Regions from separate parts of the Ruminococcoides intestinihominis genome, predicted to be linked through region 2. Evidence: predicted binding sites of a transcription regulator. Region 2 holds the regulator's gene; the other holds the start of a gene.
The links. Region 2 encodes HrcA, which represses chaperone genes, less so after heat shock. Its sites were predicted from a motif close to TGTTAGCACTCNNNNNNNNNGAGTGCTAACA; they were not measured.
Positions count from the first base shown of each region.

Region 1 (16,403 bases), on a different contig from region 2:
ACATACCGTCAATACTTGCAATTGAAGTATGTTTTTCCTTTGTATATGTAAGTTCTGCATAGATTTCATCAGAAAGAACCATTAAGTCATGTTTCTTGATAACTTCAGCAATTGCTTCTAGGTCTTTCTTTTCCATAATACCACCGGTTGGGTTATTAGGATAAGGAAGAATAAGTAGTTTTGTCTTGTCTGTAATAGCTTTTTCTAGGTCTTCAGGAACAATTCTAAATTCATTCTCAACCTTAGTATCCATTAGTACAGGAGTAGCACCTGCCATTTCTGTTAGTGGTTCATAACATACAAATGATGGTTGAGGAATGATAACTTCATCTCCCGGACCTGCTAAACAACGAATTGCTACATCAATAGCTTCACTACCACCAACAGTAACAAGTACCTGTGAAAGTGGTTCATATTTAATACCGAATCTACGGTCAATATACTTAGTAATTTCATCTCTTAAAATAGACAAACCTCTGTTTGGTGTATACCAAGTTTTGCCCAGTTGTAGTGAAGAGATACCTTCTTCTCTAACATGCCAAGGTGTCTTAAAATCAGGTTCACCTACTGAAAGAGAAATAACATTGTCCATCTCAGCAGCAATATCAAAGAACTTTCTGATACCTGATGGCTTAACAGAAACGATTTTACTGTTGAGTACCTTTGAATAATCCATTATAATACAAGGCTCCTTTTATCTTCTTCTTCAATAGTTTCTGCCATAATAACGCCACCCTCTTTGTAATTCTTTAGGATAAAGTTAGTTTGGCATGATAGAACATTTGCTAAAGGTGATAGTCTTCTGCTAACAAATGATGCAACATCATTCATAGTCTTACCTGTAACAACTAGAGAAAGGTCATAAGAACCTGCAATTAGGTTTACTGTTTCAACTTCATCAAAAGCCATAATCTTCTCTGCAATCTTGTCAAAGCCTGTTTCTGGTTCAGGAGCAACCTTAACTTCAATAATAGCAGAAACATCTTTGTCTTCTAGCTTTTCCCAGTTTACAACTGCCTTGTAACCTTTGATGATACCTTTTTCTTCATATTCCTTAATTTGAGCCTTAATATAGTCTTCAGGCTCACTTAGAATTAACGCAAGTTCTGATGTTGTATATTTTGAATTTTCGGATAATAATTTAAGTAACTTATTCATAATAATACCTCACACTTTTACTAATTGTTTCTTTTCGTTTGTTTCTATTAAATGAACACATACAACTGATGCAAGGAGAAAAACTTCTCTTCCATTATCGGTTATATTGACTTCATAGCCTTTTGATAAATCTGCCCATTTCTTGTAATGAGTTAAGAGAACTGAGTTATCTGTATCTCTAATTTCAAAATTTTTACCAAGAATATCGCCACAAATTCTCCAACTAATACCGTAATAATAGCACATTGGTCTAAACTTATTTTTGTTAAAAACAAGTCTTATGGTACTATTATTATTCTTAATTGTAAAAGCCTTCATAAATGGCAATGGTACAGAATAAATTGTACACAGCTTATTAAAGCTAATGTCTGTAATAACAAGATTCCAATATGAATGGCTATAGTCCCTTAGCACATAGCACTTTACATGACCAAGTTCATCATAAATTACAAATCTTGAATTTACTGTTGAAGTATCTTTGCTAAAATAGAACTTCATAAAAATCACCTTTTGCTAAATTTTACAATAGGTTTTTTCTAACGCTTTCTTTAAAGGAAAATTCCTTAAGTGGTTCTTCCTTTTCTCTTACATTATAGCACATAATCTGACCTAAAATAAACCAGAAAATTATTACCATAAATGATATATCAAAAACCAGTGCTTTCTCAAAACAAGCAAACACCAGATATGACACAATAAAACTAAATAGACATGGAAAAATGCCATGTTCAAGTTCTTTACCTTTTCTAAACAAATACTTTGTAATTGATACACCGTTTCTAAAGGCAAAAATCATAAACAACAAAAATCCAATTACACCTGAACATACAAGGATAGTTATGTATGCATTGTGAATATCTGTTGTAAAAGTGGCAAACATACTTGCAAAGTCACCACTATATAGGTTAGCAAAATGCATACCACCATCAATATACTTGTAGCTATAGCTTAGGATATTACCCTTACCGATACCCATTACAGGATGATGGGAGAAAATAGTCATTGCTTGATTCCACAAAGTAAATCTACCGGAATCAACATTAGAATTTTCATGTTCAAAAGTAACATCAGAATTTTCAGGCAATACTGTTGTTATATTTGAAGCTACATCACTGTCTGAAATAATAATATTGCTATTGGAATTAATAAGTGTTGATACACCGATTTGGCAAATACTTCTTAGGAAATATGTGCAACAAATAATAACAACACCGGCAACTAATGTGGAAAGAAATCTCAGTATCAGTTGTTTCTTCTTATAGTCACCTCTTGAAGTGATAAACTTTGTAACAACAAAGACAATAACATAGCCAAGGAACAAAACCATACTTGCATTACTGTCACACAAGAATAAAGTCAGAATATTAATAAACAGACCTGATGCAAGCCAAATTCTTGATGTAGCAGGTAAAGCAGAATACTTACTGTCAAACTTATGTATTGTTAGTATATGCACACAAAATACAACAAATACAGATGCAAAGCCACAAAGGTTAGGATTAATAAAAAGACCTGTAAATCTGTTTTCATATACAATCAAGTCTATCCATTCATTGTGGTAAGAAACATTAAACACAAGACAAGCAATGCCTACTACTTGCATTAATGTTACCATATAAAGAAAAATTCTTGCAACCGTATACAGTTCATGCTTTATGCCGGTACTTTTCTCAATATATGCTCCATAAAAAACAAAGAAACATACCATTACAAAAATAAAGAACAACATATTTGTCAGGAAATTGTCTGTAATATGGATAAGGGCTGTAATAAGGTTAACGCCCAAAAAAGCCATTGCCCACAAACCAAATTCCATTTTTTTGTATGCTTTATACTTCACTATATTCCTAATAGTAAGATAAATTCCCCAAAAAGCAAGGATAATTAAAAAACAATAAGCCGGTATTTGAAGAAAGGCTACATTAGTAAAAAACAAACATAAAATAAAACTTACTCTAAAATAGCTTGAGTTATTCAGTAGGCTAATTTTGCCCACCTCCCTATCAATTAAATACTTCTTTAACAGTCTTTAGCATTAAACTAAAATCTCTTCTTAATCTAAATCTTTGAAGATACTTTAAATTATATCGCATTTTGTCCGGGAGAATTTTGTTGATATAAGTTGCATCAACATCATCACCCTCTTTAAGGAGTTTGTTCTCATCCTTATACTTAATTGAAGCAAAGCTTGTAATACCGGCAGGTAAAAGAAGTGTTGCGTAATACACCGGCTTATACTGCTCAACATACTTTACAACTTCAGGTCTTGTACCTACAATAGTCATTTTACCGGTAAGTACATGGAAAATCTGTGGTAATTCGTCAAGTCTATATTTTCTTAAGGCTCTACCGATTAGGGTAACTCTTTCGTCACCTTCTTTAGTAAGAAGTTCACCACACTGGTCAGAACCAACAATCATTGTTCTAAATTTCAAAATCATAAAGCGCTTACCGTACTTAGTAACACGCTCTTGCTTATAAAACACAGGGCCTTTGGTGGCACTAATCTTAATAATAAAAGCAATTACAAGCATTGGTATTGCAAGTAATATAATCAAAATAATTGACAAGATAATATCGGATATTCTCTTGAGAATAATACTTGTTTTTTTCTTTTCTAATATATCGTAATATTTCTTAACTTCCGGACACTGAAACTCCTTAGGGAGTTTATCAAAATCTTTTAACAAAATACATTCTCCGTTCTAGAATAAAATGCACATACATAAGTTATATTATATATCAAGAAACCTATTAAATCAATAAAAAAAAATTAATTCGTAAATTTAATTATTTTTTGAAATTTTACACATATTTTCCCTTGACTTATGGTACTTAGTTGGGTAAAATATATGTATAGAAATTGAGGTGAAGCTAAATGAACAATGAATTTGCACCTGATCTTATCACACTTATTGATGATGAAGGTAACGAACACAGCTTTGAAATTCTGGACACTATTGAACATGAAGATAGTGAATACTATGCACTTTATCCATTTTATGAGAATCCGGAGGATAGTGTAAACGATGCCGGAGAATACTATATTATGGAAGCTATCATCAACGATAATGGTGAAGAAGAATTTGCTGAAATTGACGATGAAGATTTACTAGATTATTTAGCAGAAAAGTTTGAAGCTAACTTTGAAAAACTTTTCGATGACGAGGATGAAATCTAAAGTTTAGTTTATCCCCCTACCTGATTTGCGAATATGCGAAAATAACCCTACAACTTTTTAAAAGGGAGCACGGACTCCATATGCGGTGTTGAAGACCTTATGATTCATCAGGGATCCTAAAGCTGTTGGGAGTGCACCCACCTGTCATTTTGTAGGCAGGTTATATTTAAGCATTTACGGTCAGGTGGGGTTTTTCTATAATTTTTTAAATTTGCGAGGACTTTATATATGAAAATATCTGTACTTGGATGTGGACGCTGGGGCAGTTGTATTGCCTGGTATCTTGACAAAATCGGTCATGATGTACTTTCCGGAGGACTGGAAAATGCACCTGAATTTATTGCTCTAAAGAACAACAAAAAGAACGACTACCTTTCCTACCCTGACTCTATTGAGGTTTCTTCTGACCTTAAGTATTCAGTTGAAAGGGCTGAGGTTATTGTTATTTCTATCAGTTGTCAGCACCTTAGAGAATATATGACTGATATTGCTAAGTACGACCTTACCGGAAAAACTATTGTACTATGTATGAAAGGTATTGAAGAAACTACCGGAGAAAGACTTAGTGAAGTTGTAAGTGAGTTTATTGACAAAGACAAAACTAAGGTTGCAGTTTGGGTTGGTCCGGGACATCCACAAGACTATGTAAGAGGTATTCCTAACTGTATGGTTATTGACAGCGAGGATGAAGGAGTTAAGAGAAAGCTGGTTAAAGAATTTAACAGTGAGCTTATTCGTTTTTACATAGGTACAGATTTAATTGGTACAGAAATCGGTGCTGCTGCAAAGAATGTTATTGGCATTTGTGCCGGTATGCTTGATGGACTTGGATATACAAGCCTAAAAGGTGGTTTAATGGCTAGAGCACCTAGAGAGGTTGCTGCCCTTATTAAGGTTATGGGTGGTAATGAAATGAGTGCATATGGACTTTGTCATCTTGGTGACTATGAGGCTACTTTGTTCTCTAAATGGAGTCACAACAGAATGTACGGTGAACAACTGATTAAAGGTGAAAAGTTTGAAAAACTTGCTGAGGGTGTTATGACAACTAAGGCAATTTACAAATTAGCTAAGAAGATGGGTGTGGAAATGCCTATTGTTAATCAGCTATATGAAGTTCTATTTGAAAATAAAGAAATCACTCCTGCACTTGACGCTCTATTTAAGAGAGATGTTAGAAGTGAATTTTAATTAAAATTTTATATGTACATAAAAAAGACCTGAATAATCAGGTCTTTTCTTTATGCTTATTTTCTTTTTACTATATCAACTTTAGTTAATCTAAAGAATAGATATGCTAAATTCATACCAACCATATAACACAAAATATCCAGAGTATCAAAGAAACCTCTTGCAGTTATATACTGCATAATTTCTATACCAAATGAAATTGCTAGAAAAATAAGTTCAGTAAAAATTACACCCTTATTCTTAAAGAAATACGCAATCGGCATTAACACAATTATATTTAAGATAAACTGTAATAATGACTCTGAGTCGGTAGTTAGTTCTTGTAAAGATGCAATTAAGTTGAATTTCATTTCTCTTATGGAAGAATTACGACCATATAGCACAAATAATAGGAACAAAAAGTATAAGGCTACTACAACCTTAAATACAATTGGGTGAACCTTTAGTCCTGTAATTAAATACACAATAAAAGTACAAGCTACCATTGACAATATCATTGTCAATATACTACTTAGCACATATATTGTATCACATAAAATAGTTGGAACCATATCCATTAGTACTAAGTTATATAATAAATATCCACCTACTACACCAATAACAATTGAAATTATTAGTTTAATAACATAAACTGTCTTATTCATAACCTTCTCCTTTCAGTAAGCGTATATGATTATACCATATATTTTAAGAAATATGTCATATTATAATGTTTTGTTATTATTTTGGGTAGTAATTTAGAATAATTTATAACATTGGGTATAAAAATAGTGAATTAACACAAAGAAAAAGTCCACCCAAAAGGATGGACTTTAAGTTTATAATTTTAAGTTTGGTATTAGTACATACCACCCATATCAGGCATTTGTGGCTGAGCAGGAGCAGCAGGTTCTTTAATATCACTTACAAGTGATTCTGTTGTTAGAACCATTGATGCAACTGATGATGCATTCTGTAGAGCTGAACGAGTAACCTTAGTTGGGTCAACAATACCGTTCTTCATCATATCCATATATTCACCTGTTAGAGCGTTGTAACCATAGTTTACTTCGTTCTTTTCTAGGATATTATTTAGGATAACTGAGCCTTCAACACCGGCATTAGCAGCAATCTGACGAACAGGTTCTTCAAGAGCCTTAAGAACAATCTTAACACCTGTTAGTTCGTCACCTTCTGTTTCGTTAACCAGTTCAGAAACTGCACTGATTGTATTTACAAGAGCAGTACCACCACCGGCTACGATACCTTCTTCAACAGCAGCCTTTGTAGCAGCCAGAGCATCTTCAATACGAAGTTTCTGTTCCTTCATTTCGATTTCTGTAGCAGCACCTACTTTGATAACTGCAACACCACCGGCTAGTTTAGCTAGTCTTTCCTGTAGCTTTTCTTTATCAAATTCAGATGTTGTTGTTTCAATCTGTGAACGGATGTTGTTTACTCTATCCTTGATAGCCTGAGAGTCACCAGCACCATCAACAATGATTGTATTTTCTTTGTCAACCTTAACCTGACGAGCAGTACCTAGCTGATCAATTGTGCAATCCTTTAGTTCAAGACCTAGATCTGATGTGATAACCTGACCACCTGTTAGGATAGCAATATCCTGTAGCATTTCTTTTCTTCTATCGCCAAAGCCCGGTGCTTTAACTGCAACACAAGTAAATGTACCACGAAGTTTGTTAAGAACTAGAGTTGTTAGTGCTTCACCTTCAACATCTTCAGCAATAATAAGAAGTTTCTTACCTGCCTGAACAATCTGTTCCAGTAGAGGTAGAATTTCCTGAGTTGTTGAAATCTTCTTATCAGTAATAAGAATTAGACAATCATCAAGTTCAGCAACCATCTTGTCTGTATCTGTTACCATATAAGGTGCAATGTAACCTCTGTCAAACATCATACCTTCTACAACTTCTGAATATGTTTCAGCAGTCTTTGATTCTTCTACTGTGATAACACCGTCAGTAGAAACCTTTTCCATTGCTTCAGCAATTAGCTTACCGATTAGTGGGTCAGCTGATGAGATTGTTGCAACTCTTGCAATATCCTCTGTGCCTGAAACAACCTTAGAATTCTTCTTTAGAGTTTCAACTGCCTTGTTAACTGCCTTTTTGATACCGTTCTTTAGTACCATTGGGTTTGCACCGGCAGTAACATTCTTCATACCTTCACGAATAAGAGCCTGTGCAAGTAGAGTAGCTGTTGTTGTACCGTCACCGGCAACATCGTTAGTCTTTGTTGAAACTTCCTTAACTAGCTGAGCACCCATATTTTCAAATGGATCATCAAGTTCAATTTCTTTAGCAATAGTAACACCATCGTTAGTGATTAGTGGTGCACCGAATTTCTTATCTAGAACAACATTTCTGCCCTTAGGACCTAGTGTAATTTTAACTGTATCAGCAAGTTGGTCAATACCGGACATTAGAGCCTTTCTTGCCTCTTCACCATAAAGCATTTGTTTAGCCATAATTTATTAACCTCTCTTCTTATTCAACAATAGCAAGAATATCTGACTGTGAAACGATAGTGTATTCTTCACCGTCAAGTTTGATTTCAGTACCACTATACTTAGAAGTAACTACCTTATCGCCTACTTTAACTGTCATTTCTACCTTTTCACCGTCTACTACACCACCCGGACCTACGGCTACTACTGTAGCGAAAGCAGGTTTCTCCTGTGCAGATGTAGAAAGAACAATACCGGAGGCTGTTGTCTGTTCAGCCTCTTCTACCTTAACAACTACTTTGTCTGCTAATGGTTTGATTGTCATAATATTTATCCTCCTTAAAGTTGTTTATCTACTTAGTTTAGCACTCTCTATCTTTGAGTGCTAAATATATTGTAGCACCAGTTTTTCATACAGTCAAGACCTTTATAGGGATTTTTTTCAAAAACTTATATACATTTTTCTATTTACTGTACATATTATCACATAAGTTTCACTTAACGCTTAAAATACATATATGCTTGGCACTTTAGCATACCATTGTATAGCTTTCTTCTCTTGTCAGCCTTGCGACCAAAGATTTTTTCAAATTCATCATCCGGTGATATTATAGTATAACTCCAACCGTCTTTTTTGACGAATTTTTTACCCATAATTTTATAAAGTTCTCTTGCCCTATCAATATCAAGAAGTCTTTCACCGTAAGGAGGGTTGGTAATAACTGTACCTCTCTCAGTATCATGAACAAAGTCCCTTATATCTCTATGTTCAAAAGTTATTCTATCTGCTACACCGGCTTTTTCTGCATTTTCTCTGGCAATATTTAGGCTTTCTTCATCAATATCATAACCTATGCCCCTAAATGCACAATCGGTATTGATTTCTGATTTTGCCTTTTCTCTTTCCTGCTCCCACACTTCACTAGGAATTTGTTTCCAATTTTCTGCTGAAAATTCTCTGTTTAGACCCGGGGCAATTTTCATAGCTTTTAATGCACTTTCAATTAGAATTGTACCACTACCACACATAGGGTCAATTACAGTATGGTTAGCCCTAACCATAGAAAGTTCAGCCAAAACTGCTGCTAAAGTTTCTTTGATAGGTGCATCATTTGAATTTTCTCTATAGCCTCTTTTATAAAGGCCTTTGCCTGTTGTATCCAGCATAATAGAAACTTTATCTTTGAAAATCAGAAACTGAATTTGGTGCAAATCACCGTCATCATTTAACCATTCAACACCATAAGCCTTAGAAAGTGACTTTGCTGAGGCTTTCTTAATAATCTTTTGACAGTCAGGTACAGACATTAGCTGACTTGAAAGGCAGGTGCCTTTTACAGGGAAATTGTCATCCTTATCAATATATTCAGACCATTTGATTTTGCTTACACCGTTAAAAAGTTCTTCAAATGTTCTAGCATAAAAAGTACCTAAAAGAATCATAATTCTCTCGGCATATCGGCTACAAATATTGGCTCTTGCAAGAATGTTGTAATCACCCTTAAAAATTACTCTGCCGTTCTCAGGTGTTACTTCTTTAGCACCCATAAATTTTAGTTCGTTAGCTACAAGGCCCTCTACACCTAAAAGGCAAGTAGCAACATATGTTAGTTCTTTCTTCATAAAAATCTCCAAAAAATATAGAGGCTCAAATGGGCCTCTATATTCATTCACTTAATTGTTATTAATATTCTTCAGGTTCTAGTAAACCGTAAGTGTTGTTCTTACGCTTATAAACAACATTTGTTTCATCAGTTTCAGCATTGATGAAAACAAAGAAGTCATGGTCAAGCATATTCATCTGTAGGATAGCTTCTTCAACAGAAACAGGCTTAATAGGAATTGTCTTTGTTCTAATGTCAAATTCCTGTTCGTCCTCAATATCCTCTTCAGGAAGAAGAACAGCAAAATCAGCTGTGTTATCTCTAAGTCTTCTTGCTAGACGAGTTTTGTTCTTTCTCATCTGACGACCTAGAATGTCAACAACCTTATCTAAAGCATCGTTCATTTCGTCCTGAGTATCCTCAGCACGGAACACCATACCATTATCTTTTACTGTAACTTCAACAGTCTGACGGTTCTTATATAGTGTTACAACAACAGAAGCCTCTGCATCTTCAGAGAAAATCTTCTGAAACTTTGCTAATTTCTTTTCGCATAGTTCTTTAAAGTTGTCCTTTAAATTTACTTTTCTTGCAGTATAGGTGATTTTCATTAAAATTCCCCCAGTATTTATTTATTACGATTACCTCTGCGTGAGTAACCGCGACTTTCATTTCCACGCTTTAAGTCGGAAATTTTATCCTCGGAGGTTCTCTTGAATTTATTCATCATATCTTCAAAGGAACTACTGTCGTCCTTGGACTTTTCCCACTGAAAGTTTCCAGGTGAAGTAACCTTTGGAGCAGGCACATATGGTTTTCTAGGCCTACGCTGTCTAGGCTTTGGTGCCGGTTTCTCAATATTTGCTTTAATTGATAGTGAAATCTTGCCATTATCAATGGAAACAACCTTTACGGTAACTTCGTCACCAACCTTGATTACATCATTAATATCATTTACGAATTCATGAGAAATTTCAGAAATATGAACCATTCCTGACTTATCCTCCGGCAAAGCAACAAATGCACCAAACTTCATTACGCCTGTTACTTTACCTTTTACTACACTACCTACTTCCAGAGACATACTCTACCCCTTGCTCCATTCATCAGTCACCTGATATATTTACGAATACTCTTTCTCCGGCATGAAGATAACCATCTTCCTTTGCCTTCTGTTCTATATAATCCTCATTATCCTTATCGGACAGGTTATATATATTTGTTATTTCGTCATTCTTGATTTCCTGAACAGAAATTTTCTTATTCAATTCAGCAAGTTGACTTTTTTTCTTGTCAATCTGACTATACTGTGTTATCAAAGCATACACTGCATAAACTGCAAAAACAAAAACAGCAACATAAAGCAAAATAAACTTTCTTTTGCGTTTCTTCTTAGGTGTAACTTCTTTTACAACACTATCAGAACCAGTAACAATTTCTTCGGAATTGTTTTTAGTTTTATTTTCTTCTGTCATTTTTACTACCTTTGTTAATAAAAAATAATACTCTTTTTTCTTTACATAAATTATACACTAAAGGGGTAAAGAATTTCAATAGTTTTGCTAAAACTTTTTTGAAAAATTTAATAATTTTTCGGGAAAAAGTACAAAATATTGAATAAAACTTAGTAAAAAGTACAATAGATAGTCTTCCTAAGGTCAATCTTAGCACTATAAATGAAAGGAAAAATCCCACAATCATATATATTCTCAGCTGACCAAAATTATAGGCTAAAGAAAACATAAAAGCAACTATAGCAGAAAAAATCATAAACAGTAAGTCTGTTACAAAGACTACGATTTTATTATTTCTTGTAATTACTCTAATAAACCTTAGGACTTCATATACTATGTAAATAAATATACCCCACAAAAGTGAAAACAAAAAGACAATCGGATGAAAAGTTTGGTATAGTGCCATTATCTCAACAACCTTTTTAGGAAGCTTTTATCCTGATTTTCCTTAATATATTGGAGAGAATTTACTTTACCGTCAACATCAACCTCTCCACTTTCTAAATCAAGTTTGCTGATATGGAGAGTTTCTCCCCTAACTACCAAAGATGAAGTTTCCAGTGTTAAAATTACACTTTCTTCTGTAAAAGCATTTACATCTTTCACACCGGTTACTGACAAAAACTTTCTGTCTTTTAAAATTATTTCATTTGCAGACATAATAATCCCCCATATATTCACTTAAATAATAAATTATATGGGGGAAAAATTAATTTATGATATTGGCTTATAAAGTGTAACAGCATCTTCTTTTCTCACTGTTTCTTTAACAGAAACAACTTCTACCGATACTGTTCTTTCACCTAAAGTAAGGTCAATTCTGTCACCTTCGTTAATCTTTGTTGAGGCTCTTGCTACCTTACCGTTTACCAGAACTTTACCTGCATCACAAGCTTCATTTGCTACTGTTCTACGCTTAATAATACGGCTAACCTTTAAATATTTATCAAGTCTCATAATAATCACCTATATATAAAAATAAAAGGCTGACATAGAGTCAGCCAAAATAAAAGCAAAATTACTTGTTTACAGTATTCTTGAATTCCTTACCGGCCTTGAAAGCAGGAACTTTAGAAGCAGGAATTTCAATCTTGTTACCTGTTCTTGGGTCACAACCCATTCTTGCATTTCTCTGACGCTGTTCAAATGTACCGAAACCTGTAATCTGAATCTTATCACCGGCTGCTACTGTTTCAACGATTGTATCAAGTGTAGCTGTAAGTGCAGCTTCAGCATCCTTCTTAGTTAGTCCACTCTTTTCTGCAATTGCAGTAATTAGTTCTGTCTTTTTCATTTTGTTTTCCTCCGATAAAATTATTTAACTTCATTCCATAGCGAATCAAGTTGGGATAAAGTAGTAGAGTCCATATCTATATTACGCTGTTTTGCAAGTTCTTCCATCTTACGAAAACGATGAGTAAACTTATCACAAGCAAAGTAAAGTGCCTGTTCGGAATCTACTTTTAAAAATCTTGAAACATTTACAACAGAAAATAGTAAATCTCCAAGTTCTTCTGCCATATTTTCTTTGTCACCATTTGAGATGGCTTGTTCTAATTCATCAGTTTCTTCCTTAACCTTTTTGAATGCTTCTTGAGCATTTGGAAAATCAAAACCAACTTTAGCAGCCTTTTTCTGAAGTTTCTCACTTCTCATAAGTGAAGGAAGTGACTTAGAAACACTGTCCATTGCTTCTGACTGAGTTTTCTGGGATTTTGTCTGCATTTTGATTTTGTCCCAGTTATTCAAAACTTCTTCTGTAGTATCTGCTGTGACATCAGCAAAAATATGGGGATGACGGATGATAAGCTTTTTGCAAATACCATCACAAACATCATCTATATTAAAGCTACCGATTTCACTTTCCATTTCTGAATGGAAAACAACCTGTAAAAGAACATCACCAAGTTCTTCCTTAAGAAGTTCTTTATCTTTGGTATCAATAGCTTCAATTACTTCATAAGTTTCTTCAATGAAATTTTGCCTAATTGATTCATGAGTTTGTTCCTTGTCCCAAGGGCAACCGTTTGGTGCTCTAAGGAGTTTCATAATCTTGATTAAATCTTCAAATGTATAATTTGGCTTTTTCTCAAATGACAAAACAATTCCTCCCTTTAGCTTTTTGCTAAAAGATACTAGACTATTTTACTTCAAAAACCTGAGTTTTGCAAGTATTTTAGCCAATTTTTCATTATTTTTTATCATTCCAAGGTCATTTTCATCAAAAGTTCTTAGAATTATGATAGCTAATACATAAATTATTGCTGCAACAACAATAGAAATAAGTGTTGCCATATAAATATTCATTATACTACCCAGTAGGTAATATGTTAAAAATGCACCTCCACCACAAAGAATTGCACTTACAAGTGGCTTAATAATTGCATTTGAGAAGTTAGGTCTAATGCCTGTTGCCTTTACAAGTACATACATAGCAATTACACAAGCTACTAAGAAACCTACAAGTGTACCTGTAGCAGCACCACGAATATTTACATTTACATTGCTAACTAAAGCAAAGTTCATTACAACCTTAATAATAACTGCAAGTGAATATAGCTTAACCGGTGTACTAACCTTACCTACACCTTGTAGCATTGAGCAAATTGGAGTAATACCAGCCATAAACAGTACTGCAATACCCATAATCTTTAGGCATTCACCACCAACAATAGCAACATTACCACCATAGACAATTTCCATAATTGGGTCAGCTAAAACTGCAAGTCCTATACCACAAGGGAAAGTCACAAGACAAGTTAGCTTAAGCACTCTGTTAATAGCTACCTTTAGTTGCTTTCTGTCACCCTTTGCATATGCACTGGTTACCATAGGCATGGCAGTTGTACCAAATGCCTGAGTGATAACAGTTACTAACTGCATTAGTGTTAGGGCAGTACCGTAACAACCCCAAAGTTTTGTATGGATTGTGCCATCAGTTACTGCATCAGCATACATAGGATATTGTGCTGCCAGTTCTGAACCATGTGTTGTTGATAGGTCAGAAATAAGGTTCTGAATAATAAGTCCGTCAATAGTACCGGAAATATTCATTACTAAAGCACCTAAACCGATTGGAATAGCAGTTTTGATAAGTATCTTAAATGTTTCATTCTTACTACGAGCATCAATAGATGAGTCTAGTTCTGCCTGAGTGATACCACCACCAACTCTCTTATACTTAATAAGTAAGTATAAGAAACTAAGTACAGAACCGATTGTGATACCCATTACTGCACCGGATACTGAGAAACCTACTAAAGTATAAATAGCAGACTTTTTATCGGCAAAAGTAATACCAAATACTGTACCTGTCGACTCATAGCTATCTAAACCAAACTTCATAATCAAATAAGCAAAGGTTAAACCAAAAATAAGCTTTGATGCACCTTCAATAATTTCTGAGACAGAAGTTGGTGTCATATTTCGCATACCTTCAAAATATCCACGATAGATTGAAACTAAGCAACCAAAGAAGATAGTTGGAGATAAGCAAATCATTGATGGCAATGCATATGGAGAATGAATAATTCTAATATAGAAAAAACTACCACCAAACATTAGTAATGAGAAAATAACACCCATTATGATAAAGAAAGGAATTGACACCTTATGTATCTGTCTAATATCCTTATATCTTTTATTTGCATTACTCTCTGAAATTAATCTTGAAACAGCAATAGGAAAACCTGCTGTAGCAAGTGTAAACAATGGTACATAAATTTCATAAGCGTTGTTAAACAGACCTGTACCAAATGAAGCTAATTCATCACCAAAAATACCATACACTCTTGTTAGTGCAACTTTGTAAATCATACCACAAAGTTTTACTATAATAAGTGCAAGTGACATTATCATTGCACCTTTGACAAATGTTTGGGACTTTATACTTTTATCTTTTACTTTTTTTCTGCTCAAATTAAATCACCTTTTACAGATAAAAAAGGCGGATTTGGACCGCCTTTTTCATATTATTACTTGTTAATTAATAATTTAAGTTAAAAATTATTCCTCAGACTGAGGTGTCTTTAGTGTTACAGAAGCATCTTCTAAATCAGCATCTTCATCAGAGTCGCTCTTAACAACTACTTCCTTAAATGGGTCTTCTACAACAACCTCTTCTTCTGTTGGGTCTTCATCAGGAACAAATGGTTCAGACTCAATCTTTGCGCCACATTTGTTACAGAATAGACTATCTTTGTTAAGTTCAGCCTTACATACAGGACAGATAATCTTATTCTTAGCATAAGTAATCTGTTCCTTAGTTGACTGAAGCTGAGCCTTTAGTTCATCAATTTCTCTAATAAGAAGTTCGATAGACTTGGTGTCTTCTGAACCAATCTTTGTGCTGGTATAAACTTCTTCACCAAGAGTCTGGTACTTCTTGCGAATTTCGTTATTTAGACCGGAAGCAGTGAAACGAAGTTTTGAATAATCAACAATTTCATTAGTCTTTTTGCCAACTGAATTAGCAGCAGACTTAACATTAACCATAACATCATCTAATAATCCCATAACCGGATACTCCTTTCATATAGTAAACCGAAAATTTGACAAAATTGTGCATTAAAATAAAAATGCACTTGTCATATATTGCCTAAATTATATCATCATTAGGTAAAATATTCAACCTTTATTTCAATTCTTTGAAAAATTTATTTACTTTATCCTTACGATTAAGTATTTCATCAAAGTGGTCAATATACTCATATGGGAATTTGTAGTTAAAAATTCTTGTTAAGCAGTTTGTTTGATGATTTTTTAGTTTTGTTGCACCACCTGCACCACAAGCTAAAATTGAATGGGTTTCATCCATAATGAAAACATTGTAAAGTCCTTCTTTACCGACCTTTGACCAACCTACATTTTCAAAATTACCTACCATTCTGCTTTGACGATACAGATAATAAGGGACATAACCCTTGTTAAACAAGGTTTCTTCTGCATATTGTAGCATTTTGCCTGTTCTTTCAGCATCTTCCTTGTTGGTGGTTAGACCTTGTTCTGTATAATCGGCTGAACGCTTAATTGACAAGGTATGGACTGTAATATTTTCTAGATTTTTTTCCACCAGCATATCAAGGGAATGTGCAAAACTTTCCACTGTATCAGTAGGAAGTCCTGCTATTAAGTCAGCATTTGTGCAGTTAAAATCATAAGTTCTTGCCAAATCAAACATTTCAAGTGCATTTTGAGCAGTATGCTTTCTGCCTATCTTTTCAAGTACACTATCGTTTAATGTTTGAGGATTAATGCTGATTCTTGTAACACCATTATCTTTTAGAACCTTTAGTTTATCTGTTGTAATG
Region 1 covers NZ_JBBMEY010000010.1:34,812-51,214, reverse strand. Annotated here, with positions in the region: gene WMO18_RS04250 (aminotransferase class I/II-fold pyridoxal phosphate-dependent enzyme) at 1-676, opposite strand, end outside; gene WMO18_RS04245 (Lrp/AsnC family transcriptional regulator) at 676-1,158, opposite strand; gene WMO18_RS04240 (LURP-one-related family protein) at 1,168-1,656, opposite strand; gene WMO18_RS04235 (O-antigen ligase family protein) at 1,679-2,974, opposite strand; gene WMO18_RS04230 (sugar transferase) at 3,162-3,848, opposite strand; gene WMO18_RS04225 (DUF1292 domain-containing protein) at 4,037-4,339, shown strand; RNA gene ssrS (6S RNA) at 4,350-4,534, shown strand; gene WMO18_RS04215 (NAD(P)H-dependent glycerol-3-phosphate dehydrogenase) at 4,568-5,530, shown strand; gene WMO18_RS04210 (VanZ family protein) at 5,587-6,174, opposite strand; gene groL (chaperonin GroEL) at 6,369-7,997, opposite strand; gene WMO18_RS04200 (co-chaperone GroES) at 8,017-8,301, opposite strand; gene WMO18_RS04195 (THUMP domain-containing class I SAM-dependent RNA methyltransferase) at 8,475-9,599, opposite strand; gene hpf (ribosome hibernation-promoting factor, HPF/YfiA family) at 9,661-10,191, opposite strand; gene WMO18_RS04185 (S1 RNA-binding domain-containing protein) at 10,209-10,664, opposite strand; gene WMO18_RS04180 (FtsB family cell division protein) at 10,687-11,055, opposite strand; gene yabQ (spore cortex biosynthesis protein YabQ) at 11,039-11,500, opposite strand; gene yabP (sporulation protein YabP) at 11,500-11,754, opposite strand; gene WMO18_RS04165 (S4 domain-containing protein) at 11,809-12,051, opposite strand; gene WMO18_RS04160 (HU family DNA-binding protein) at 12,113-12,388, opposite strand; gene mazG (nucleoside triphosphate pyrophosphohydrolase) at 12,409-13,194, opposite strand; gene WMO18_RS04150 (putative polysaccharide biosynthesis protein) at 13,240-15,012, opposite strand; gene WMO18_RS04145 (zinc ribbon domain-containing protein) at 15,100-15,609, opposite strand; gene hemZ (coproporphyrinogen dehydrogenase HemZ) at 15,728-16,403, opposite strand, start outside.
Region 1: a site for HrcA is predicted at 8,337-8,367, ahead of WMO18_RS04200 (co-chaperone GroES). Genes of this name have one in related genera too.

Region 2 (16,403 bases):
TTAAAAGTAATCGTCTGTCCCTCTTCCTCAATGTCCTTATGTTCGGTAACTTTCTTCGGCTCGTCTGGATTGCTTAAGTCGTACAATTCTTCAAAAGTTACAAGCTGTTTGCCGTCAAGGGAAGTAGCGTCAAAGGTAAAGGCAACTTCCACTTTCATAGTTTCGCTGTCAGCGGTAAACATATAATCACTTTCCACACGCTTTCCATTGATAAGAAGTTCTGCATTTTCTTCTTTCAACATCTGCCAGCCCACAAGTTTGTACTGTGTACCGACTTCTAAGCCCTCTAAGGTTACGGTATCAATGATTGTAACGTCTTTTCCAGCTTCAAGCTCTTTGTTGCCGTCCTTATCCGTAGCAGTCGTATGAATTTTGATGATACGCTCTGTGATAAGTACGGTCTGCCCGTCGTCCTCAATGTCTTTGTGTTCTGCAACTTTTACGGGTTCGTCTGGATTGCTTAAATCATACAATTCTTCAAAGGTAACAAGGTTTTTGCCACCTAAAGCAGACGCATTGAACGTATAGGAAATTTCCACTTTCATTTCTTCCTCATCAGCGACAAAGGTATAATCGTTTTCTACACGTTTCCCGTCAATGATAAGCTCGGCGTTTTCTTCCTTTAACATCTGCCAGCCTTTCAACTGATACTTTGTGCCTTTTGTAAGTCCGTCTAATTTGACAGTATCAACGATTGTAACCTCTTTTCCTGCAAGGATAGTCTTTTCGCCGTCCTTGCTGGTCGCTGTGGTATGGATAGAGATTTCTTTTTCGTATTCATCAGTCAGCGTCCCTAAATCAATCACAAGGTTATTTCTTGATACCACGATTTCAAAAGGTGGGATAAGTTCAAAGCCTTTGTTACTATCACAACGCATTTCTTCAATGATGTAGGTATCATAAGGTAATGCCCCCTTGCTGTCGTCTGGTTCAGAAGTTCCAAACCACACACCGTCCTCGCTGGTCTTTCCTGCGTTTGTATTGTGCTTATGAGAAGCCCATTCAGCAGAAGTGGAGAATTGCCCGTTATCATCAGTTACCACGACGTGATTTTCGCCCGTTGTCTTGCTTGTGATCCTAAAAGGAACATCAGCAAGACGCTTGTGTGTGCCTGCACCGATTTTTACACCCTCAATATCTCCACGCTTAATCTGATTATAGATAGAATGGGCTTTTTCGGTTAAGTCCACGATTTTTCCATTTTCTGTGATTGTAAAATCAATCGGCTTTGCACCGTCAGTTAAGTAACCGTTGGGAGCTTCACTCTCAACGATACGGAATTTTCCATAAGGTAAGAGGTCAGAAGAAGTAGAAGCGACACCCTCAATATCTGTACGAATTGTCTTTACCACTTCATTTTTCTTGTATAACTTGCCCTCAACCAATACTGCATTATCATTTAAGGAAATGATGTCAAAGGCAGTATCTTTCAAAGTGGCACTTCCTTGTGGCTTTGTATCGCCCGTTTCTAAATCTCGTTTCTGAATTTTGACACCGCCACGGATAACCTTGTCTGATACGGAAAACTGGTTACTTCCAGATAATACGGCAAGGTCGCCGTCCTCGGTAATCTGTGTTACATATAAGCCTTTTATCTGTTCGGACTTATCGCCAGCCTGCATATATGCACCCTCTAACAAGTAGCCGTTTGGAGCTTTTGTTTCTTCTACGGTTAGTGTTCCAAGTGGAAGAACCGCCTTGCCGTCCTGCATATAGAAGCTGTCGCCAGATACTTTGTATGTGTCCGCTAATTTTGTGATGTAGTGGGTTGTTCCGTCGCTGTCTGTTTCAGCGGTTGTCTTTGTAACCCATGTACGAGTAGCTTCGGCAGGGAGATTGTCTTTATTGTAGAAGCCAGCATAATACTTCCATGTAAATTCCGCACCTGCTAAAGAAGCGTTCCCTTGCGGATTGTCTTTCTGTGTTTCCATATCAATCTTGAAAAGCTCAATCAAAGTGTCCGTTACTTTTGGCGTATCTGATACTTTCAAAATTGCTGTCTTTCCAACTTCAACCTTTAAGGAATATACAGTTTTATCCACTTTATATCCTGCTGGTGCGTATAATTCCTTGATATAGACTGTGCCTGCTTTTACCTCTGCAATATCTGTGTTTCCGTTTTCATCAGTCGTAAGGGTGGCAAGCTGTTTTGTGCAGTCTTTATCAGAAAAGACACCGTATGTTGCACCAGCGATTGAGTAATTCCCGTTACCGTCTGTGATGCTGGCATTACTGGAAACCTTTTGCAGTTTCGTATTTCCGACATTCAGTTTCGCCCAGAATTGTCCCAATTCCTGCCCCTCGCCAGAGTAGATATAACCGCCACATTCATAGCGTCCTTTATTTTCTTTGACAAAGGCTTTCGCACCAGAGAAAACTTCGTCCTGCGTAGCCTTTGGAATTTCATCATAAGAAGCTCGCACGTTATCACATTGCCAGCCAAGATGTACGCTCAATCTCTGCCAGACTACAAGCTGTCTTAAAAGATAAGCGTGATTTTTGCTTATTCCGCTGTGGCTGTCTGTGTACTGTTTTACATATTCGATAGATAAGGCAACGTCGCTTATCTGGTCGGCACTCATACGGGTGCTTACGTCAGCTCTGGTCTTGTAACCATTCTTAAAGTCTGTGTTGATGTCAATACAGTAAGCGTCCTCGCCCTCAACGGTCAAATGTCCCTCATTAAAGGTAGAACCAATTGAACCGTCATTCATTACTTTTTCAACGATACCGATACGCTCTTTTGACTCCGTCCAGTATTGCTTACTTTCTGCATGAACGGGTGTAGTCGGCAAAGCAGTAACGACAGTTGCAAGAGCTAAGAAGCCCGTACACAATCGTTTTAACATCTTTTTCATAAATCTAATGCTCCTTTCATTTTGGGTAATAAAATAGCCGTCCAATAAGAACGGCTGGAAATAGAAAAGGAACGTCATGTTAGGCATTCCATAGTCTATAAAATATTTAATTTTTTCTTGTTTCAATACTGATGTGTTGTACCATAATATCTTTGCATATCTAGGAAAACTTGCGTATCAAGGCTCATTCGTTAGTAGTAAATAAGTAGTAAATTGATGTGTTTGTTTCCTTGAAAATGCTGATAGATACTGTGTTTTAGCGGATAATCAGATTTTTATTGTGTTTTTATAATAAAATCAATAAAATTTTGAAAATTCACTTGCGAATATTTTTCATTTATTATAATATTGTATAGAATAAGGAGGTGGCAATATGCCTAAAACAGTTATAAAAGAGATTATCTGTCCACAATGTAACGCAGTAACTGAGGGAAAATTATATACAAGCATCAATGCCACAAACAATCCTCACCTAAGAAATGAAGTGCTTGAAGAAAAAATCTTTGATTGGACATGTCATGCTTGTGGCCACAAGGCAAGACTTACATATCCATTGCTATATAACGATATGAAAAGAAGATTTATGGTGTATCTGATTCCGGATATTGACCGTTTCCAACTTGCCGATAATGAGCTTGAAGAAGAATTTAAGAATCTAAAGGGTATTAGAAAAAGATTAGCACCTAACTTTAACACATTTAAAGAAAAAATATTTATCTTTGAAAATGGTCTTGACGATATGGCAGTTGAACTAACTAAACTTGCCATTAGTGAAAGTGTTGCCAGAAAATTAAAACTAAGAGAAGTTACCGAAGGGTACTTATCAATGTATGACAGAGAAAGCAACACAATGGGATTTACTTTCTTAACAGGTCTTGACAAAGAACCTTATATTCAGTCAGCTAGGCTTGAAATCTATAGCAAAAGCCTTGCTATTGTTGATGAATTGGCTGAAAAAGATAAGAACTTGATGGGTTTCTTAACTATCGACAGAGAATGGGCAACTAATATTCTTTATAGATATAAAAGATCACGCCAAAGAATAAAAAACAAAAAAGAAAAAGAATAAAAATTATTATTGCAAAAAAGCACTCATTATGGGTGCTTTTATTATTGACTTTTTTCTTTTATAATGAGATAATAAGTACTGTATGAACTTTGCTATGAAGGAGAATAAACTATGGCAAAAGAGATGGCTAAAGCCTACAACCCAAAAGAGGTTGAAGACAAAATATATGACTTTTGGCAGGAGGGCAACTACTTCCACGCAGAAGTAGATAAGGACAAGAAACCTTATACTATTGTTATGCCACCTCCAAATATTACAGGTCAGCTACATATGGGTCATGCCCTAGACAATACTCTACAGGATATTCTTATCCGTTGGAGAAGAATGCAGGGTTATTCTGCACTATGGCTACCCGGTACAGACCATGCCAGTATTGCAACAGAAGCTAAGATTGTTGAAGCAATGCGTAAAGAGGGAATTACTAAAGAAGATTTAGGCAGAGAAAAGTTCCTTGAAAGAGCATGGGAGTGGAAAAAAGAATACGGTGGTAGAATCGTTAGCCAGTTAAAGAAGATGGGTTCTTCTTGTGACTGGGAAAGAGAACGCTTTACAATGGATGAAGGTTGTTCTAAGGCTGTTAAGGAAGTTTTTGTTCGTCTATACAACAAAGGCTTAATTTACAGAGGAGAAAGAATCATCAACTGGTGTCCTCATTGTAAAACATCAATTTCTGACGCAGAAGTTGAATTTGAAGAACAAGCAGGTCATTTCTGGCATCTTCGTTACCCACTAACAGATGGTAGTGGATACCTGGAACTTGCTACAACAAGACCTGAAACATTACTTGGTGATACAGCAGTAGCAGTTAACCCAAGTGATGAAAGATACAAGGATTTAGTAGGCAAAACATTAACACTTCCACTTGTTGGCAGAGAAATTCCAATTATTGCCGATGATTATGTTGATGTTGACTTTGGTACAGGTGTAGTTAAGATTACTCCTGCTCACGACCCTAACGACTTCCAGGTTGGTCTAAGACACAACCTACCTGTTATTAATGTAATGACAGATGACGCTAAGATTGTTGAAGATTATCCAAAGTATGCCGGTATGGATAGATACGAAGCAAGAGAAGCTATTGTTAAAGATCTTGACGAAGGTGGTTTCCTTGTTAAAGTAGAAAAGCATGACCACAATGTTGGTACTTGTTACAGATGTCACAGCACAGTTGAACCAAGAGTTTCTAAGCAATGGTTCGTAAAGATGGATGAACTAGCAGGTCCTGCTATTGAATGTGTTAAGAGTGGTAAAACTAAATTTGTTCCTGAAAGATTTAATAAGATTTATTATCACTGGATGGAAAACATCCGTGACTGGTGTATTTCTCGTCAGTTATGGTGGGGTCACAGAATTCCTGCTTACTATTGTGATGAATGTGGCGAAGTAACAGTTGCAAAGGAAATGCCTGAGAAGTGTCCTAAGTGTGGTTGTACTCACCTACATCAGGATGAAGATACACTTGATACTTGGTTCAGCTCAGCTTTATGGCCTTTCTCAACTTTAGGTTGGCCTGATAAGACACCTGAACTTGACTACTATTTCCCAACTAATACACTTGTTACAGGTTATGACATTATTTTCTTCTGGGTTGCAAGAATGATTTTCAGCTCAGTTGAACAGATGAACAGTCAGCCATTTGATACTGTATTTATTCACGGTATTGTTCGTGATGAAAACGGTGTTAAGATGAGTAAGTCACTTGGTAACGGTATTGACCCACTACTTGTTATTGACCAGTACGGTGCTGATGCTCTAAGAATGTTCCTAGCTACAGGTAACTCACCGGGTAACGATATGAGATATTCCGAAAAGAGAGTTGAGGCATGTCGTAACTTTGCTAATAAGCTATGGAATGCAAGTAGATTTGTTCATATGAACATTGATGATTATGATGTTAAGAATGAACTACCAGCTACTCTTGAAACAGAGGATAAGTGGATTCTTCATACACTAAATAATGTAGCTAAAGAAGTTAACGAAAATCTTGAAAGATTTGAACTTGGTATTGCACTTTCTAAGATTTATGACTTTATTTGGAACAGCTACTGTGACTGGTATATTGAACTTTGTAAGGCTAGACTTCAAAGTGAAGGTGAAACTGCTCAGAATGCTCGTCAGGTACTAATTTATGTTCTTGACAAAATTCTAAAGCTATTACATCCGTTTATGCCATTTATCACAGAAGAAATCTGGCAGACAATTCCTCACGATACAGACGGTAAAACTGTTATGCTCGAAAAGTATCCTGAATATGACCCTAGTCTTGACTTTAAGGCAGAAGCCGAAGAAATGATGAAGGTTATGGAAGCTATTACTGCTATTCGTACTCAGAGAAACGAAATGAATGTTCCACCATCAAAGAAAGCAAAGCTATTTATTGCTACTGCTATTCCTGAAACATTTAGTAACGGTGAACAGTTCTTTAAGAAACTTGCATCAGCAAGTGAAGTTGAAATTAGTGATTCATTTGATATTGACGGTGCAGTTACTGTTGTTACAAGTGATGCAAAAATCTATATTCCAATGGAAGAACTGGTTGACAAAGAAGCTGAACTAAAGCGTCTTAATAAGGAACTAAAGCAGGTTGAAAAAATGCTTGCTCAGGATGAAGGAAAACTTAATAATCCGGGCTTTATGTCTAAAGCACCTGAAAAGGTTATTGAAAAGATTAAAGGTCAAGCAGAAAAGGAAAGAGAAAAAATTGCTCTTATCCATGCTGCTATGGATGCACTAAAATAAACAAATTTGCTCCCTAAAACTAGGGAGCATTTTTTCTTTTTCACAAGAATAGTTACAAAATGCCCCATAAGTTGAAAAAAATATATGTAAATGTTATAATGAAAATTGGTAACATCCTTGTTGTAATAGTAACAAGGACTTAATTTAAAAGACAAATGAATAAATATATTTGAAATTACTTAGAAATTCTAGGAGGAATAACTGTGGGAAAAGTACAGAAGATTTCTATAACACTAACATTAGTTTTGCTTACTGCTTTTCTAATGATTGTGCCTATGACATCAGTTAGTGCCGTTAACTATTTTGATGGTGCTAAGATGATTAAGACAAATGGTTACAAATATTACAGAGCATGGAGTCAAGACCAATTCCCTTGGCACAATACAAAACCCAGTGACGCTTGGGAAAGTGACTGGATGAACCGTTACGGTTGTAGTACAGTTGCAATGGCTAAGATGTTTGTAGAAGCCGGTGTTGCAAACCCTAACTCAGTAAACCCCGGAACTCTAATGACAAAGTACGGTTCACCATCTAAAGGTATCGGTGATGTAGGTATTTATTGGTCAACTTTAGCCGGTCAGTTCGGTATGAGTTGTGTAAGTTTTCAGCAGTACCCATCAGGTTCTTTTTACAGTACTGCTATGAGATACTTTAATGACCCTAATACTCAGTATCACCTACTGCTAAAGGTTGTATCTCCAACAACATCATCACACTATGTACAGATTGACCGTCAGGCTACTGTAAAGCAAAAGACTTTGGTTATTAACGATTCAACTGCTATTTATGACGGTGGTACAAGATACAATACTGCTAATGATTACTATAACGCTTTAGCACTAAAGAAACTTTCATCAACTAATTATACTGCTTGTTATTTCGTAGTATTTAAGAATAACAACACTGTAAAGCTAAAGTCACTTGCTGAAACTAAGTCTACAGCAGTAACACTTTCTTGGTATCCTAACGGTGCTTGTGAAAAGTACACTGTATATAAAAGAAAGGAAGGTGCAACTTCTTGGTCCGGTAAAAGTTTCAAGACATTCTCTTCATCAGCCGGTGAGGGTATTCGTAGTTGTACCGATACATCAGTAACACCGGGTAATACATATGAATATACTGTTAGAGGTTATTATTACGATAATAACGGTAAAGCAGTTTATTTGAAATATAACAAAACAGGTAAGAGTATCAATGTTGAAACCGATGCTCCAAAACTACTAAGTGCAACAAGTGCCGATTATGATACTATTAATGTTAAGTGGCAAGAAGTTAAAGGAGCAACAGGCTATAAGGTTTACCGTAAAAAAGCCGGTGAAAAAGATTTTACTGCACTTGGATTTGTAAAGGGTACTACATATAAAGATGACTCAGCTCAAGTAGGTCAAGAATATTACTATACTGTCAGAGCTTATGTAGGTGAAACTTCAAAGCTAGGTTCATTTGATAAAAACGGTATTAAGGGCGTGGCACTACCAAAGAAACCAACACTAAAAACTGCAGAAAGTGTTGACTTTAATGCAATTAAGGTTACTTGGAAAAAGGTAGATGGAGCTTCCGGCTACTATGTTTACAGAAAAGCTGATGGTGAAAAGTACTTTAAGCAGATTGCTGAAGTAAACAGAAACAAAACTTTCTCATCTACTGACCTTTCAGCTACTACAGGTGTAAAGTATCAATACACAGTAAGAGCATACAGAAACCGTAATGGTAAGCCATATGCCGGTTTATATGATTCAAAGGGTGTCACAGCTACTGCTTGTACTAAAGCCCCTACAATTAAAAGTGGTGTTAGTACAGTAAGTGACAAGTTAAAGCTAACTTGGAGCAAGGTAAACGGTGCAAGTGGCTACAATGTTTATCGTAAACTTGAAAATGATAAAAGCTATAAACTAATAAAAACTATTAACGGCAACGGTAATGTAGAATTTACTGATAGTGGCCTAAAGTGTGGTGTTAAATACTACTACAGAGTTAATGGCTTTAGAACAGTTGATAGCAAAAATTATGAAGGCCGTGGTAGCAAGGATTATTTAGGACTGACAACTCCTGCACAACCTGCACTAAAAAGTGCAAAGAGCCTTGGTTATAACACAATCTCAATTGAATGGACTAAGGTTGAGGGTGCTACCGGATATGATATTTATAGAAAGGCAACCGGTACATATAGCAAGATTGGTACAGTAGATAAACAGTCAACTGTAACATTTAAGGATGAAAAGGCCGTTACCGGTGTTAGATACCAATACACAGTAAGAGCTTTCTATAACAAAAATGGTATTAAGAGAGTAAGTACATATGAAAATTATATTCACGGTACTGCTTATCCAAGTAACCCTAACTTAACTTCCGTAACAAGTGTTGAGTACAACGCTATTGAACTAAAGTGGGACAAGGTTGACGGTGCTAACGGATATAAGATTTACAGAAAATTACCATCAGACAAAAATTATAAAGAACTTATTACTCTTTATGAACAAACAGATAAATACACAGACCAAACAGTAACTTGTGGTACAACTTATCAGTATATTATCAAGTCATTTAGATATGAAAACGGCAAGACATATACAAGTGGTAACAACTCAGCAGTAAGTTGCAAGGCTGTTCCACCGGTTGTAAAGGTAAAGGTTGCTTCAACCGGCTACAATTCATTAAAGGTTAGTTGGGAAAAGGTAAACGGTGCAACAGGTTACAGAATTTACTTTAAGAAAGATAATGCAAAGAAATGGTCAACACTTGCAACATTTGAGAACGGTTCACTTACAAGTTGTGAACATCGTAAATTAACAACAGGTGTTAACTACACATATACAGTTAGAGCTTACTATAAAGACGGTAGCAAGAATATCTGGGGTGACTTTAACCAAACAGGTGTTACTAAGAAACCTGTTACATCAGCACCAAAGCTGGTTTCTGTTACTTCTTCTACTGCTACTAATGTAACCGTTAAGTGGAAAACAGTAAGTGGTGCTAACGGCTACAAGGTAATGCGTAAAGCAGATGGTAGCAAAACATGGTCAACAATTGGCACAACCAACTCTAAGAAACTTTCTTATACAGATAAAAAGGTTACTTGTGGTGTTAAGTATCATTACACAGTCAGAGCATACAGAAATGTTAGCAAGAAACCTGTACTTGGTTCTTACAACTCTAACGGTTTAGAGATTATGACTATTCCTGACAGACCAGTTGTAATGGTAACTTCATCTAACTATAATAAGCTAAATGTTAGTTGGAACAGAAGTAACGGTGCTACAGGCTATAAGGTTTACAGAAAAGTTGTAAACGGTACATATAAGCTAATTAGGAACATTAGTGGTGGTGCTGCAACAGGCTTTACCGATACAGTAGAATGTGGTACAGAGTATTACTACTATGTTACTGCTTATGTAATTAATAATAAGGTTGAGTACGGTAGCCTTGACAGTGAAGCAGTAAAGGGCAAGGCTGTTCCTAAGACTGTAAAGCTAGGTTCACCATCAACTACTAAGGGTCAGGCAAAGATTAATTGGTCAACAGTACCCGGTGCTACAGGCTACTATGTATATAGCAAAACAGGCAACAGTGGTTATAAGCTAATTGCTGATGTTAAGGGTGGCAATGTTAAGAGTTATACAGATAAGAATGTTGTTAGTGGTAAGAAATATACTTACACAGTAAAGGCATATATTATCTGTCCTGCCGGTTATATTTCAGGTGGTTATAACAAAACAGGTGTTACAATTACTGTAAAATAATAAAAATTAAGTGGTGCTTTTCAGCACCACTTTTTTGTATCTAAATAAGGCAAAATTAAAGGACTTGCAGTTAAGCAAGTCCTTTTTTATCTTGATTATTTAATTTTACAAGTTGTTTCAACTTTCTTTGCAACATTATCCATAAAGTCACCACTAAAGTTTTCTACTTCACCTGCATCAACCAGCTTTGCTAAACTTGGGTCAATTGGAAGTTTTGCAAGAACTTCAAGGTTATTTTTCTTTGCAATTTCTTCAATATGGCTTTCGCCGTAAATCTTATGCTCCTTGCCACAATCAGGACACTTAAAGTAACTCATATTCTCTACAATACCAAGGATAGGAATATTCATTATATTTGCCATATTAACGGCTTTTTCTACAATCATAGATACAAGTTCCTGAGGTGAAGTTACGATGATTATACCGTCTACAGGAAGACTTTGGAATACTGTTAGAGGAACATCACCTGTTCCCGGAGGCATATCAACAAACATATAGTCAATATCACTCCAAATAACATCAGTCCAAAACTGTTTAACTGCACCTGCAATTACAGGACCTCTCCATACTACAGGACTTGTTTCGTCAGGTAGCAGTAGGTTAATAGACATAATGTCAATGCCGTCTTTAGTTTTTGCAGGGAAGATACCGTCATCATTACCCTTTGCCTTTTCGTGTATACCAAAAGATTTTGGAATAGAAGGACCGGTAATATCGGCATCAAGAATTGCTGTCTTATAGCCCTTTCTGTTCATTGTAACGGCAAGTGTAGATGTTACAAGGCTCTTGCCTACACCACCTTTGCCGGATACAACACCGATTACCTTTTTTACTGAACTGTATTGATTTAGCTTTTCGATTAAATTTTCCGGTTTCTTACTGTTGCAACTTTCGCCACAACTGGAACAATCGTGAGTACAACCCATTTTATTACCTCTTTTTATTCTTGATTATCTTCAACAGGAGTATCGTCTTCTGTTACTTCCTCATTCTGTTCAAGTTCTTCTGTTTCGTCAGTTTCGTTTTCATCAGTAGCATCAATTTCTTCCATAATGCCACCTTCAACATTGCCTTCTTCTACTTCTTCTCTTTCTACTTCAAAACCACTTAGGAATGTATATGGAATACCATAACCTAGAGCTACACCTGCTAAGCAAACAACAATAGAGCTGTTGCCAAGTGTATCGCCCAGTGGTAGTGTTGGTGCAAGACTTGTAAGTAAAATGTAAAGTGATGGTAGTACCATAATAATTAATGTAACAACACTAAATCTCTTTACAGGTTTACCGTCACCAACTCTTGTTGCATAAAATAGAATTAAGCCAAATACTACTGTTACAAGTGCGTTAATCGCATTTTGTACTGTAGATGTCTGGTTAAGTGTGCTAAAGAAGTATGTGCATACGATAAAAGCAATTACCAAAAAAGCAGATAGGATTAAGTTTATTGTGTTTTTCTTATTCATTATTATTCCCTCCGAAGGATAAAATTTTTGTTAGTTAGTATTATAAAGTATCTATGTGATAGATATATGAATTATTTAATTTTTGCAGTTAAACAGTACCAACCGTTTAAGAACAACTTGTCTGTAATTTCAAAATTCTTTGAAACTGACTCAATAACTTCATCAGCTCTAGTGTCGATAATGCCACTCATAATGTATATAGAGTTCTCTTTCATAAACTCTTTGACACCTTCTGATAGGAACATAATTGCATCTGCTACAATGTTTGCAACAACAATGTCGTATTTGCCGGTAACCTTTTCTGTAAAGTTACCTTCAATAGCAGTGAAACGGTCCGATACATTGTTAAGTTCAGCATTTTCCTTAGCTGTCTTAACAGCAAGACCGTCAATATCAACACCTACTGCCTTCTTTGCACCCAGTAATAAAGATGCAATAGCAAGGATACCACTGCCACAACCAACATCAAGTACAGTAGAATTCTCTGTAACAACCTTTTCAAGTACACCAAGACATAGGCTTGTTGTTTCGTGAGTACCTGTACCAAAGGCAAGACCGGGATCTAGGTTAATTACAATTCTACCTTGTGGGTCATAGTTTTCTCTCCATGTAGGGCGAATCAATAGCTTTTCGCCAATAGGTGTAGGCTGAAAATATTGTTTCCAGTTGTTAAGCCAATCCTCATCGGCACAGTCAAGTGAATCAATAGTAAATTCAATATTAGCTTCCTTTAACTTTTCGGAAATCTGACTGATTGCTTCAAGAGGATTGTCCTCGCAACTAATATACATATGAACCTTAGCTTTAGTCCTATCCTTTTTTAATAAGTCCTCATCAATAAGGTCAATGTGTGCAATTTCTTCAACATCTTGTTCAAGGTTTGTGTAGTCCTCAATATAGATACCATAAGGTACAACCTCATTAGCTATATCGGAAGTAATGTCAACATCCTTGTTGTTTATTGTAACAGTAATTTCTGTCCAATCCATAAAATCACCAATCCTAAAATAATAATACCTTTTAATTTTACTGTATTTCGGCTAAAAATACAAGGGTGTAATCAGTACAAAAAAAGACTGACCTACCAAGTAAGTCAGTCCTAAAAATTACTGAATTGAACTATCTAGGTAACGTTCTAGTTCTTCGTCATCCTTTTTCTTCTTTTCTTTAATAACAAAGAAGGTTGTTACAGTTGCAAGAAGTGCAACAACTGAGGAAACTAAAGCAACAAAGACGCTAACGCTCATTCCACATATCTTTTTCATCTCAAAATACCTCCTAAATATCAAAGTCGATATAATTAGTCTATCTAATGTAGATTATTTTATCACTTTTAATTAAATTAGTCAATAAATCAAGTGAATTTTACAAAAGAAAAAAGCAGAGTTAAAAACTCTGCTTACATTTCATTAAATTAAGCGTTTGCCTTAGTAGCTAAAGATGACTTCATTCTAGCAGCTTTGTTCTTGTGCATAATGTTCTTAGCTGCAGCCTGGTCAATCTTCTTTGTAGCAAGACTAACTGCCTCAGCCTTGTTAGCATCGTTGTTTTCGATTGCTTCATAAGCTTTCTTAACTGTAGTCTTTAGGTTAGACTTAATCATCTTGTTCTGTTCTGTCTTTGTAGCGATAACCTTAACACGCTTTTTAGCTGATTTAATGTTTGGCATTGTCTCACCTCCAAAAAATATTATTAAATCATAACGCAAGGCTTATTGTAGCATTATTATTGCAAAAATGCAAGTGTTTTTTTCAAATTTTTCAAATATATTTTAAAAAATCAACATATTGTGGTGCTATTCTGTAAAACACAAGGATTTGTAGGCAAAAAATAAGAAAAATTACTTTTTCCCGTTCTTTTTGATTCGTAAATACATAAATAGCATAATTAATACAAATACAGCTATAACAACTCTGACAATAATTCCGTAAGTACCTTTTAGTAAGCTAACACTAGGTATTAATGCGTCAATAGTCCACCATATGCCCATAAAAATAAACATAATGGAAGCAACAACTGTAATTGCACCTAATTTATTTTTCTTTCCAAAAGCAAAAGTACCAATGGCAAGTAAGAACCAAAGGATTGCATATAAATAAGGTAAAATGTCACTCATAGTCGAAAAACCTACCTTTCAATTTATATTATATATACATATTTAAATAAAGTAAAGAAAAACTATATTTTTTCAGATATTTTTTTAAAAAAGTATTGACTTTTAGCACTCTCGGTGCTAAAGTAATAACTGTAGTTAGCACTCGGGTGTGTAGAGTGCTAAACAAGAAGAATAAACGGTGAGGCGATTTAAATGGGTCTATCAGACAGAAAAAAGAAAATCCTCTCCTGTGTTGTTGAGTCTTACATTGCTGATGGTGAGGCTGTAGGTTCAAAAACACTTCAAGCTGCTTTAGATTTTGAAGTTTCTTCTGCTACTATTAGAAATGAGATGGCTACCCTTGAGAATGAAGGTTACTTAATTCAACCTCATACTTCAGCCGGTAGAATCCCATCACAAAAAGGTTATCGCTATTATATTGATAACCTAATGGAAAAGACAGAACTTAATCCACGATTTACCCAATATGCAGATTCTTTCTTGAGAAAAAGAGCTGAGTCACCGGAAAGTGTACTGAATGCAGCGTCAACTCTATTAACTGAGTTAACCGGTTTGCCTTCAGTTGCAACAACACCTCCTGAGGGTAATTCAAGAGTCCATAAGCTAAGGTTTGTACAAACAGGCAGATATACCGGTATGGTTGTACTGATAACTTCAACAGGTATGGTTAAGAGCCAGTTATTTAGAACAGAATTTGTTTTAACACCTGATATGCTTAGAGTGTTTGATGAAGCGCTTAACAAATCTTTTGCAGGACTTCCACTAAAAGATATTACAAAGGCTTTTATCCAAACCACTGCTTTAGGTTTTGGTGAACTTTCATTCTTTATGCCAAATGTTCTTTTGGCAATTAGGGACGCAGCAAAAGAAGCCTCTCACATATCGGTAGCTGAAAGTGGAATGACTAAGTTGTTGTTCTTAAATGATTTTGATATTTTTTCAGCAAGAGATATTTTAAAGTTTTTAAGTGACAAAAACAATGTTTCCGAATTACTTACAATGAACACCGGTACAAAGGTTATTATTGGCGAGGAAAGTGGTAAATATGAGCTTTCTAATTCAGGAATTGTTGTTTCTAGATATAACTTAGGTGGTTCAATGGCAGGTGCAGTTGCCGTTATTGGCCCACAAAGAATGAGTTATAAGGACATTGTTTCGGCAACAGAATATGTAGCTGAAAAGTCCGGTGAATTAATAAGTGAACTGCTTGAGGCAGATTAGGAGATGAAATAATGGCTAAAGAAGAAAAGAAGAAAAATTCTAAGGCTCAGGAAGAAACTGTAGAAGCTACAGAAACAGAAACTAAAGCCGAAGAAGCCACAGAAGAAAAAGAGCCTACTGCAGAAGAAAAGCTGACAGAGGAGCTAAAAAAAGAAAAAGAAAAATATATGCGACTTGCAGCTGAGTATGATAATTATCGCAAGCGTACACAACAAGAAAAGTTAGGTATTTATGATGATGCAACAGCAAAGGCAGTTGAACAGTTACTACCAATGGCAGATGCTTTACAAATGGCTTTGCAAAATGCAAAAGATGCACCACAGGAATTTTTGAAAGGTCTTGAGATGATTCAAAACCAGTTCAAAACTTCTATGGATAAGTTAAAGGTTGAGGCCTTTGGTGAAATCGGTGATGAATTTGACCCAAATATTCATAATGCTATTGCTAAGGTAGAAAGTGAAGAAGTTGGAGAAAATCAAATCTCAATGATTTATCAAAAAGGTTTCAAGATTGGTGACAAGATTATCCGTCACGCAATGGTTCAGGTAGCTAATTGTGACTAATTACAATTAACATAAATTAGAAATTAACATTTATATAGTAAATATATTCGGAGGTAATTTATTATGGCAAAGACAATTGGTATTGACTTAGGTACAACAAACTCATGTGTAGCAGTTATTGAAGGTGGCGAACCTGTAGTTATCGCTAATGCAGAAGGTGCAAGAACAACTCCATCAGTTGTTGCTTTCGGTAAAGACGGCGAAAGAATGGTTGGTCAGGTTGCAAAGCGTCAGGCTATTACAAACCCAGAAAAGACTATCTCATCAATTAAGAGAGAAATGGGTACTTCTTATAAAGTAACAATCGACAACAAATCATATACACCACAGGAAGTTTCAGCAATGATTCTTCAGAAGCTAAAGTCAGATGCAGAAGCTTATCTAGGCGAAACAGTAACTCAGGCTGTTATTACAGTTCCTGCTTACTTTACAGATGCTCAGCGTCAGGCAACTAAGGATGCAGGTAAGATTGCAGGTCTTGATGTTAAGAGAATCATCAACGAACCAACAGCTGCTGCTCTTTCATACGGTGTAGATAAAGAAAACGACCAGAAGGTTATGGTTTATGACCTTGGTGGTGGTACATTTGATGTAAGTATCATCGAAATGGGCGATGGTGTTCAGGAAGTTCT
Region 2 covers NZ_JBBMEY010000003.1:92,248-108,650, reverse strand. Annotated here, with positions in the region: gene WMO18_RS01935 (SrtB-anchored collagen-binding adhesin) at 1-2,858, opposite strand, end outside; gene WMO18_RS01930 (CpXC domain-containing protein) at 3,232-3,927, shown strand; gene WMO18_RS01925 (valine--tRNA ligase) at 4,039-6,666, shown strand; gene WMO18_RS01920 (fibronectin type III domain-containing protein) at 6,870-10,406, shown strand; gene WMO18_RS01915 (Mrp/NBP35 family ATP-binding protein) at 10,502-11,332, opposite strand; gene WMO18_RS01910 (hypothetical protein) at 11,347-11,871, opposite strand; gene prmA (50S ribosomal protein L11 methyltransferase) at 11,943-12,860, opposite strand; gene WMO18_RS01900 (hypothetical protein) at 12,978-13,136, opposite strand; gene rpsT (30S ribosomal protein S20) at 13,286-13,540, opposite strand; gene WMO18_RS01890 (hypothetical protein) at 13,712-13,987, opposite strand; gene hrcA (heat-inducible transcriptional repressor HrcA) at 14,180-15,208, shown strand; gene WMO18_RS01880 (nucleotide exchange factor GrpE) at 15,220-15,771, shown strand; gene dnaK (molecular chaperone DnaK) at 15,835-16,403, shown strand, end outside.